Regions from separate parts of the Qipengyuania profunda genome, predicted to be linked through region 2. Evidence: predicted binding sites of a transcription regulator. Region 2 holds the regulator's gene; the other holds the start of a gene.
What was found. The regulator LexA, encoded in region 2, represses DNA repair genes until DNA is damaged. The targets are predictions, from matches to a motif close to GTTCCNCNCTTGTTCT.
Positions count from the first base shown of each region.

Region 1: a site for LexA is predicted at 2,443-2,458, ahead of VWN43_RS08875 (S24 family peptidase). Genes of this name have one in related genera too.

Region 1 covers NZ_CP142675.1:1,683,687-1,688,839, reverse strand. The annotation lists gene VWN43_RS08895 (aldehyde dehydrogenase family protein) at 1-1,140, shown strand, start outside; gene VWN43_RS08890 (STM3941 family protein) at 1,243-1,755, shown strand; gene VWN43_RS08885 (hypothetical protein) at 1,838-2,191, opposite strand; gene VWN43_RS08880 (hypothetical protein) at 2,181-2,396, opposite strand; gene VWN43_RS08875 (S24 family peptidase) at 2,568-3,209, shown strand; gene VWN43_RS08870 (hypothetical protein) at 3,222-3,599, opposite strand; gene VWN43_RS08865 (MBL fold metallo-hydrolase) at 3,720-4,361, shown strand; gene VWN43_RS08860 (MAPEG family protein) at 4,455-4,853, opposite strand; partial or broken gene rpmF (50S ribosomal protein L32) at 5,089-5,153, shown strand, end outside.
Region 2 covers NZ_CP142675.1:1,215,599-1,220,751, reverse strand. The annotation lists gene VWN43_RS06575 (ComEC/Rec2 family competence protein) at 1-1,901, shown strand, start outside; gene lexA (transcriptional repressor LexA) at 1,895-2,584, opposite strand; gene trpC (indole-3-glycerol phosphate synthase TrpC) at 2,733-3,518, opposite strand; gene trpD (anthranilate phosphoribosyltransferase) at 3,520-4,512, opposite strand; gene VWN43_RS06555 (anthranilate synthase component II) at 4,509-5,123, opposite strand.

The DNA of each region.
Region 1 (5,153 bases), 470 kb from region 2:
GATTCAGAGGGCGAGGTCACCCGGCTGATCGACACCTTCCGCATCGCGGCGGAAGAATCGGTGCGCATGTATGGCGAGGTCATGCCGCTGGATATCTCCGCGCGCGCCAGGGGCTACCAGTCGATCTGGAAACGCTACCCGATCGGGCCGTGCAGCTTCATCTCGCCGTTCAACTTCCCGCTCAATCTCGCCGCGCACAAGATCGCGCCCGCGATCGCGGTGGGCTGTCCCTTCGTGATGAAGCCCGCGAGCAAGACCCCGCTCGGCGCGATCATCATGGGCGAAGTGCTCGCCGAAACCGACCTGCCCGAAGGCGCGTTCTCGATCCTGCCCGCCAGCCGCGACGGGGCCGACCTGTTCACCGTGGACGAACGGCTCAAGCTGCTCAGCTTCACCGGCTCGCCCGCCGTCGGCTGGGATCTCAAGGCGCGCTGCGGTAAGAAGAAGGTCGTGCTCGAACTCGGCGGCAATGCCGCGGTGGTGGTCGACCACGATGCCGATCTCGACGATGCGCTCGAACGGATCATTTTCGGCGCCTTCTACCAGAGCGGGCAAAGTTGCATCGGCGTCCAGCGCATCATCGTGCACGAAGATGTCTACGACCGCTTCAGGGACATGCTGGTCGCCAAGACGAAGACGCTAGTCGCGGGCGATCCCAAGGACCGCGACACCTTCATCGGACCGATGATCTCGGAGGGCGAGGCCAGCCGCCTCAAGGGCTGGATCGACGAGGCGGTCGCGGGCGGCGCAACGCTGCTGACCGGCGGCGGGTGCAAGGGCAATATGCTCGAGGCAACGCTGCTCGAAGGCGTGGACAAGGACGCCAAGGCGCTCAACGAGGAAGCCTTCGGCCCGCTCGCGATCCTGCAGAAGTTTGCGGACTTCGACGAGGCACTGGCCGAAGTGAACCGCTCCACCTTCGGGCTGCAGGCGGGCATCTTCACGCGCGATCTGTTCAAGATGTTCGACGCCTGGGACCGGCTCGAGGTCGGCGGCGTGGTGATCAACGACGTCCCCAGCTACCGCGTCGACAACATGCCCTATGGCGGCGTGAAGGACAGCGGTTTGGGCCGCGAAGGCATCAAGTTCGCGATGGAGGACATGACCGAGATCCGGAACCTGGTGATCCGGCGCGGGTGATTTGGGCGGCGGAAGGGCCGGTTCGTACTTTGTCCGCCGGAAAGCAGACGGTCTGTAAACGACCCATTGCGGACATTAGCAGATACGATCATCAGCGCTTTGATGCAGGAATTTGTCGCGTATAACTCTCGTTGGCGTCTGGCTGCGATTTTTCTAATCGCGGCTGGCTTTGTTGCACTCGGAATTTGGTTTGTTGGTGGGTTCGGCGAGGCTCCAAGCTCAACTAGACGTCCTGCCGCCTACGGCATTGCCATTGGTTGGCTCTGCATACTTTTCTTCGGTCTGTGCGGCCTCGCGATCGTCAAAAAATTCTTCGATGACCATCCGCAGTTGCAGATCGGTCCCTCAGGAATACGGTGGTGTCCATGGTCCGACGACATCATTCCGTGGTCGGAGATAACGGATGTGACTTCCTGGAGTTACAAGGGGCAGAATACCATCGTCTTGCACCTAAACGAGCCCAGCTGCTTCCCGGGGAGAGGCCTAACCGCAAAGCTAAGGGGGGCAAATCGAATGCTGACAGGTGGCGACATTGCCATTTCTTTGACGGGCACCGATCGTTGCTATGATGAAGCTATGGCAGCGATAGCCTCGTATAGGAGTCCCAAGACCTGATTTACTGGTGTCCGTTTTCCACCCATCCCAGCCGCTCCCGTGATACGCGTCGTGCGACAAAAGCTGACATTCGAGAGTTCAGTCAGCTCTCCTCCAGCAGCAGCAACTCGCACTGCACCACCAGCCGCGGTTCGGGGAGCAGGCGGTGTTCGACTTCCACCACGCCTGCATCGGCCACCAGCTGTCCGGGGATGGCGAATTCGTGATCGGGGAGGGCGGCGACGAATTCTTCGCCGGCCTCGACCGCCTCATCGCCGGCGAACAGGATCGCGAGGCTGTGGCGTGTGCCGGCGAAGGTGATGCTCGCCCAAGCTTTTTCGGTATGCGTCAACACCTGCCCGCGATGCGCGTGGAGGTCGGCCAGTGCGGCGCGCAGGCGATCGGCGGCGCTGCGGCGTGCGCGCGGGGGGCGCGGCTGGGCGGTTTCATCCGACATGCGCGGTCTCCTGCGTGGGGGCTGCTTCGCGCGCGGCCTCGAACCCGGCCATGAAACCGCGGATGCGCTGTTCGGTGCGGTCGCGCGGTTCGCGGCCCATGCGCAAATCGAGCACAAAGCGCGGATCATGCGCGGCGAGACGGCCGAACTTGGTGGCCGCCATTTCGTGCTGGCGGAGGAATTTCTCGACGGATCGGATCAGCATCGCGGGCTCCCCAATAGGCTGGTCAGACAGGCGAATCGCTCGCCGTGTTCCTGATTCGTTCCAGTCGAAATCCTACTTGTCTAGGAAAAATCCTATGCTATAGGAATTTTCTCGCATGCTCTGTCCTGCGTGATGCGGGTTGGATGATGGCGGGCTTGAGGACACGGTCTTATGAGTGACGCGATGACGCCGGACCGCGCGAAGCTGGTCGAACTGGCCGAGGCCGGGCGCACCAGCCTTGCCTCGCTTTCCGCCATGCTCGGCCGCAATCCCAGCTATCTGCAGCAATTCGTCCGCAAGGGCTCGCCGCGCAAGCTGGAAGAGGCGGACCGGCGGCGGCTGGCCGAGTTCTTCGGCGTGTCCGAGGTCGCGCTGGGGGCCGATCCCGACCATGTGCGCGCTTCTGCCCCGGACGAGTTCATCACCGTGCCGCGCCTCCCGCTCGATGCCTCGGCGGGGCCGGGCGCGTTTTCGGCAGAGGAAATTTCCTTCGACAGCTTCCGCTTCAGCCGCCGCTGGCTGCGCGAAATGGGGCTGGAGGGCGCCGACCTCAGCGCGATCCGCGTCGAGGGCGACAGCATGGAACCAACCCTGCGCAGCGGCGACGAGATCTTCGTCGACCGCAACAAGCGCTCAGGCGAGGGCATCCATGTCGTGCGCATCGGCGATGCGCTGCACGTCAAGCAGGTCCAGGCCAGCGCGCCGGGCCGCATCGCGCTGATCAGCGCCAACGACAGCTACGCCCCGATCGACCTCGCGCGCGACGAGGTCGAGGTGATCGGCCGGGTTGTATGGAAAGGGGGGCGGGTGTGACCCGCCACGCCGCTACGAGGGCCGCTTGATATAATCGTCCGAGCGCAGCGTGAGCATATAGTCGGCGATCACCTCGATATCCTCGTCCACCAGGTCGACATCCATCTGCATCGGGTAATTGTGTGCATCCGACAGGAAGGTGACCAGCGTGTCGCGCGTCAGGCCGGGGCTGTTGGCGATATCGGCAAAGCCGGGAGCCTGCGGGTTCACCGATACCGCATTGTCCTTCACCGCGTGGCACTCGCCGCAGATCGCGGTGACATAGTCGGGCACCGCATCCGCATCCGCCGCGGCAGGGCTCGGCGCCGCCGCCGGGGCGGCAACGGGGCCGGCGGATTGGCAGCCTGCCAGCAACAGGGACGCCAGGGCCATGACTTCGACTATGCGCACGATAACTCTCCTTTGCCTGCCCGATAGCACAAAGCCGGAGATGCGCCTTGTTTTCGATCACAAACCGGACCACTTTCCCCAGCAATGGAAAACAACACGCAAACGCCCGCTACCCCGCCGATGAAGGCGGGCATCGTCCCCGTAACCCCGCTGCAGCAGAACTGCTCGCTGATCTGGTGCACCGCGACCAACAAGGGCGCGCTGATCGATCCGGGCGGCGATCTCGACAAGCTCAAGGCGGCGGTCGCCAAAAGCGGGGTGGAGCTGGAGAAAATTCTCATCACCCACGGCCATCTCGACCATTGCGGCGAGGCGGGCGTGCTGGCGAAGGAACTCGGCCTCCCGATCGAGGGCCCGCACGAGGCCGACCGTTTCTGGATCAGCCGACTCGGCGAAGACGGCGCGAAATACGGCATGCAGGCCGAAGTGTTCGAACCCGACCGCTGGCTGGTTGACGGCGATACCGTCACCGTCGGCGACCTCACGCTTGAGGTCATCCACTGCCCCGGCCACACGCCCGGCCACGTGGTGTTCTTCCATAGGCCGAGCAAATTCGCCGTCGTCGGCGACGTCTTGTTCCAGGGCAGCATCGGCCGCACCGATTTCCCGATGGGCAACCACCAGGATTTGATCGATGCAATTACGCAGAAGCTGTGGCCGCTGGGCAATGACGTGACCTTCATCCCCGGCCATGGTCCGACGAGCACCTTCGGCCAGGAACGCCAGACCAACGCCTTCGTGAGCGACTACGCGTTGTCGTGATTTTTCTAGGATGCGCTATCGACCTCCGTCGATAGCTTGCGCCGGGGCCGCAAGGGAAGCGCGGACGCGCTTCCCGCACGCAACAAGAACCTCCTACATCATGCCCAGCGTGATCAGCACTGCCACCACGGCAAGGCCCAGCTGTACCAGCATGGTGATAATCACCCCGAGCGGGCGACCGCGTGCCAGCGCGCCGCCATCCATGCCGAGCCCGTGCGCCAAACGCCCGAGCATATAGGCCGCGACCACCCAGGCGAGCCATTCGCCGCCCTTGGCCGCCAGTTCGATTGCCGCGACGAGAACCAGCACGAAGGCGGTGTTCTCGACGAAATTGAGCTGTGCGCGCATGCGCGCGGTCAGCGGGCCCCCGGCATCGTCGCCGATCGAAACCTTCTGTTGCGCGCGCATCTGCCCGACGCGGATGCTGAGCCAGATATTGATAATGGCGGCGGCGGCTGCCGCGGTAAGCGTAACCGGCAGGATAATGCCCATGCTCGTCTCTCCCCTTGCGATCCGTACGATACGGAATACGGCTGCGGTGCTAGGGCGATGCCGCGTGCCGCGCAACGCCAACAGACGGGTTGCATCGCTCGCGAAATTCGCTATAGCGCCCGCCTTCACCGTCACGGTCGGGATATTCGGGTTCACGCGCTCTTGTGCGGTGCCGGAGCTTCCCCTAGGGCGGCCACCGAAATTGACTGTAATTGTTTGAGGAACAGGTGCCGCCATGGCCGTCCCCAAGAGGAAAGTATCGCCCCACCGCCGCGGCAATCGCCGTGCACATGATCTCGC
Region 2 (5,153 bases):
TGCCCGCAATCGTGTCGGTCCTGATCGCCCTGGCGCTCGGCATGTCGCTGGTATGGGCGCGCTCGGCGATGGTGGGGGCGGAGCCGCTCGCCTATCCGCGCTTCGAACGGATCGACGGGCGAATTCTCGAACGCGAGGAGCAACCGGCGGAGGACCGCGTCCGGCTCGTCCTGGCCGCGCGCGATGCGGCGACCGGGCAGGCGGTGGCCTATCGCGTGAACCTGCCGCTGGCGCGGGACCGGCCTGGATTGCGCGAGGGCGCGCGGGTGCGGTTGTCGGCGCGGCTGATGCCGCCGTCCCCGCCCATCGTCCCTGGAGCGTATAATTTCGCGCGGCGAGCCTGGTTCGAGGGGCTGTCGGCTACGGGATCGGTCGTGGGCGAGGTCGAACTGGTCACGCCGCCGCCGCAGTCGCGCCTGACCGTGGCCTCGATCCAGCGGCGGCTGTCGGCGCATGTGCGCAGCCGGCTCGACGGCACGGCGGGGGCGATCGCCGCGACGCTGGCCAGCGGCGATCGCGGCGCTATTCCCGAACGCGACGAAGAGGCCATGCGCGATGCGGGGCTGACCCATCTGCTGTCGATCAGCGGGCTGCATGTCAGCGCGATCATCGCGGCGAGTTATATCGTGGTCCTGAAGCTGTTCGCACTGTGGCCATGGCTGGCCCTGCGGGTGCGGCTGCCGCTGGTCGCTGCGGGTGCAGCGGCGCTGGCGGGGATCGCCTATACGCTGCTGACGGGCGCGCAGGTGCCGACCGTGCGCAGCTGTATCGGCGCGTTGCTGGTGCTGGTTGCGCTGGCTTTGGGACGTGAACCGCTTTCGTTGCGGATGGTCGCGATTGCCGCAGGCGTCGTGCTGGCGCTGTGGCCGGAATCTTTGGTCGGGCCGAGCTTCCAGATGAGCTTTGCGGCGGTTATCGCGATCGTCTCGCTGCATAGCGTCCAGGCGGTGCGCGATTTTCTCGCGCCGCGCGAGCAGAGCGGGCTGCGTCGGTTCCTGCGGCGAACCGCGATCCTGTTCCTGACCGGACTGGTCATTGAACTCGCGCTGATGCCGATCGTGCTGTTCCACTTCCACCGCGCGGGCGTTTACGGCGCTGCGGCCAATCTGGTTGCCATTCCCTTGGTCACCTTCATCTCGATGCCGTTGGTGGCGCTGGCGTTGGCGCTCGACCTCATCGGCGCGGGCGCGCCCGTATGGTGGCTTGTCGGGCAGTCGCTCGACCTGTTGCTGGGGATTGCGCATCTGTTTGCCGAACAGCCGGGGTCGGTCAAGCTGGCCCCGCGGATCGGGATGGGCGCCATCACGCTGTATCTGGTCGGCGCGCTGTGGCTGGCGCTGTGGCAGGGCCGGGCGTGTCTGTGGGGGCTTGGGCCCGTCATGGTCGCTGCCATCCTGATGATGCAGGCGCCGGTGCCCGATATCCTGATCACGCGCGACGGGCGCGATATCGGCGTTGCGAACGAGGCCGAACGGCTGCTGGTGCTACGCGCTAGCGAGGGTGGATACGCGCAGGAGAACCTGCTCGAGCTCGCCGGGACCGATCGGCAACCGCTGGCTATCGCGGAATGGCCGCACAGCCGATGCAGCGCCGAATTCTGTTCGCTGACCGTCACGCGCGAGAGCCGTGCCTGGTCGCTCCTGATTGCACGTAGCCGGGACCTGGTGGAGGAGCGCGCGCTGGCCGCAGCCTGCCGGAACGCCGACATCGTCATCGCCGATCGTTTCCTGCCCCGCAGTTGCCGCCCACGATGGCTCAAGGCGGACCGGCGTTTCCTCGAGCGGGAGGGCGGGGTAGCGGTCTATCTGAGCGCGCGGCGTATCGATACCGTGGCGCAGGACCAGGGCGAGCATGGCTGGTGGCGCGCGCCGGAGGACAGACGCGCGCCCCGGGATCAGTGATACCGGCGCAGCAGCCCGGCCAGCTTGCCTTGCACCTGGACACGGTGCGAATCGTAGACTTGCGGTTCGTAAGAGCCGTTGGCGGGGTCGAGGATGACGCGCCCGGCGTCCTTGCGCAGGTATTTGAGCGTGGCTTCCTCATTGTCGACCAGCGCGACCACGATTTCGCCATCGCGGGCGCTGTCGGTGCGCTTCACCAAGGCAAAGTCGCCATCGAAAATGCCCGCTTCGATCATCGAATCGCCCGACACCTCGAGCGCATAATGTTCGCCCGGGCCGAGCAGGGCGGCGGGGACCGGCATGCTCGACTGGCCTTCGATCGCTTCGATCGGCGCGCCCGCGGCAATACGGCCATGCAGCGGCACATCGATGATGTCATTGGCGGGTGCGGGCGCGACCGGCTTGGGCGTGATCGCCGATACCACGGAGTCGTTCGCAGGGGCGGGCTGTGCCGCGCCCATCACTGCGTTCTCGGGTAGCTTGACCACTTCGAGCGCGCGTGCGCGGTTGGGCAGGCGGCGAATGAAGCCGCGCTCTTCAAGCGCCGAAATCAGGCGATGGACGCCCGACTTGCTCTTGAGGTCGAGCGCTTCCTTCATCTCCTCGAAACTCGGCGAAATGCCGGTCTCTTCCAGGCGCTGCTGGATAAAGCGGATCAATTCGTGCTGCTTGGCGGTCAGCATGGTGCGAACTCCCGTATCGCCTGTTCACAACAGCTGTGAACGAATACGGAACAATTAAGCAACCTGATTCGCCAAGTCAAGCAATCCCGCCATTTTCGAGTGATTTACACAGGAACACCTGTTCCCGCTTTGCCCCAAAGGTGCTGCGTCAGCGCCCGAGCAAGGCGCGGGTCGCCGCGGCAACATCCGCGTGACGCATCAGGCTTTCACCGACAAGGAAGGTGCGGACGCCCGAACGCGCCAGCCGCAGGCAATCACCGTGCGTCGCGATGCCGCTCTCGCCGACCAGCAGCGCGCCTTCGGGGGCGAGCGGGGCCAGCGTCTCGGTGGTGGCGAGGTCGGTGGTAAAACTGCGCAGATCGCGGTTGTTCACGCCGATAAGGCGCGATTTAAGGCGTGCGGCGCGCTCCATCTCGGCGCGGTCATGCACTTCGACCAGCACATCCATGCCGTGGTCCAGCGCCGCCGCTTCGATCTCGGCCATGAGGCCGTCTTCGAGCGCCGCGACAATGATCAGGATCGCATCGGCTCCGATCGCGCGCGCTTCGGCAACCTGCCACGGATCAACCATGAAATCCTTGCGCAGGGCGGGCAGATCACAGGCTGCGCGTGCGGCGACGAGGTAATCTTCATGGCCCTGGAAATAGGGCGCGTCGGTCAGCACCGAAAGGCAGGCGGCGCCGCCCGCAGCATAGGCGCGGGCATGCTCTGCGGGTTGGAAATCTTCGCGAATCAAACCCTTTGAGGGAGAAGCTTTCTTGATTTCCGCAATCAGGCCGAAGCCGTCCTGCTGTGCCCGAGCGAGGGCAGACTGGAACCCACGGGGCGCCGACTGCTCCTTCGCGCGCGCTTCGAGATCGGCGAGCGTGTGATCGCGCTTGCGTGCGGCCACCTCGTCGCGCTTGGTCGCGCAGATTTCTTCCAGCTTGTTCATGTCAGGCGGTCATTGCGATCCAGTTTTCGAGCAGCGCCTTGGCCTTGCCCGAGTCCAGTGCTTCGGCAGCGATCTCCGCGCCCTCGGTCCAGTCGTCGGTACGACCGGCGATAATCAGCGTCGCTGCCGCGTTGAACAGCACCGCATCACGGTAGGCGCCCGGGCTCCCGCCGAGCAATGCCTCGAGCGCGCGGGCATTATACGCCGGATCGCCGCCGCGGATCGCCTCGACCGGGGAATGCGGCAGGTTGGCTTCCACCGCGACTACGCGGCGCATTTCGAAATCATTGCCCTGCACATCGGCCAGTTCGTTGCCGCCCGCGAGGCTCAGTTCGTCGAGCCCTTCGTCACCCGAGGCAATGAAGGTGCGCTCGGTTCCCAGCTTGGCCGTGGCTGCGGCATAGATGGGCACATAGGCGGGCCGGGCGATGCCGATCAACTGGCGTCTGACACCGGCGGGGTTCGACAAAGGCCCCATCAGATTGAAGATGGTACGCACGCCGAGCTTTTGCCGGATCGGCTGAATGCGCCCCATTGCAGGATGGTGGTTCTTGGCGAAGAGGAAGCAAATTCCCAATTCGGCCAGAGTCTTCTCCGCGCTTCTTCCCGCGGCTTCCATGTCGAGACCGAGCGCTTCGAGCGTGTCGGCGGCGCCCGCCTTGCTGCTGGCCGCGCGGTTGCCATGCTTGGCCACGGGCACACCGCAGGCGGCGACCACCAGGCTCACCGCGGTGGAGACATTGAGCGTGTGATGCCCATCGCCGCCCGTGCCGCAGCAATCGACCGTCCCCGCTGGCGCAGCGATCGGGATCAGCCGTGCCCGCAGCGCGCGCGCCGCGCCGGCAATTTCGTCGGAAGTTTCGCTGCGCGCCGACATGTCGACCAGGAAACGCGCGATATCCTCGTCGCCGGTCTCGCCATCGAGGATCCAGCCGAAGACCTCTTCGGCCTCGGCCTCTCCAAGGTGTTGCCTGGCGTCGGGAAGCGTCTTCATGCGGGGACCTTGGCGGCGATACCGCAGAGGGCGAGGAAATTGGCCAGCAAGGCATGGCCATGTTCGGTCGCGATGCTTTCGGGATGGAACTGGACGCCGTGGATCGGGAGGTCGCGGTGGCGGAAGCCCATCACGCTGGTGCCGTCGAGCCCGGGGGTTTCGCTGGTGGCGTTGACCGCGAGACAGTCCGGATTGTCCTCGACCACCAGCGAGTGATAGCGGGTCGCGGTGAAGGGCGAGGGCAGCTCGGCGAACACGCCGCTGGAATCGTGGGTAACCGGCGAGGTCTTGCCATGCATCAGCCCGCCGCGCACCACGCGGCCACCGAAATGCTGGCCGATCGCCTGGTGACCGAGGCACACGCCGAGCAGCGGCGCGCCGGCATCGGCACAGGCTGCCACGAGGTCGAGGCTGACGCCTGCCTCGTTGGGGGTACAGGGGCCGGGCGATATGAGATAGCCCGCATGGCCCGCCGCCAGCGCCTCGCTTGCCGAGATGGCGTCGTTACGCACCACCTCCACGCCTGCACCCAGTTCCATCAGGTAATGGACCAGGTTGAAGGTGAAGCTGTCGTAATTGTCGATTACGAGGATGGAGCTGCTGTCGGTCATTCGTGGCGTCAATGGCGGGGTAGCGCGGTG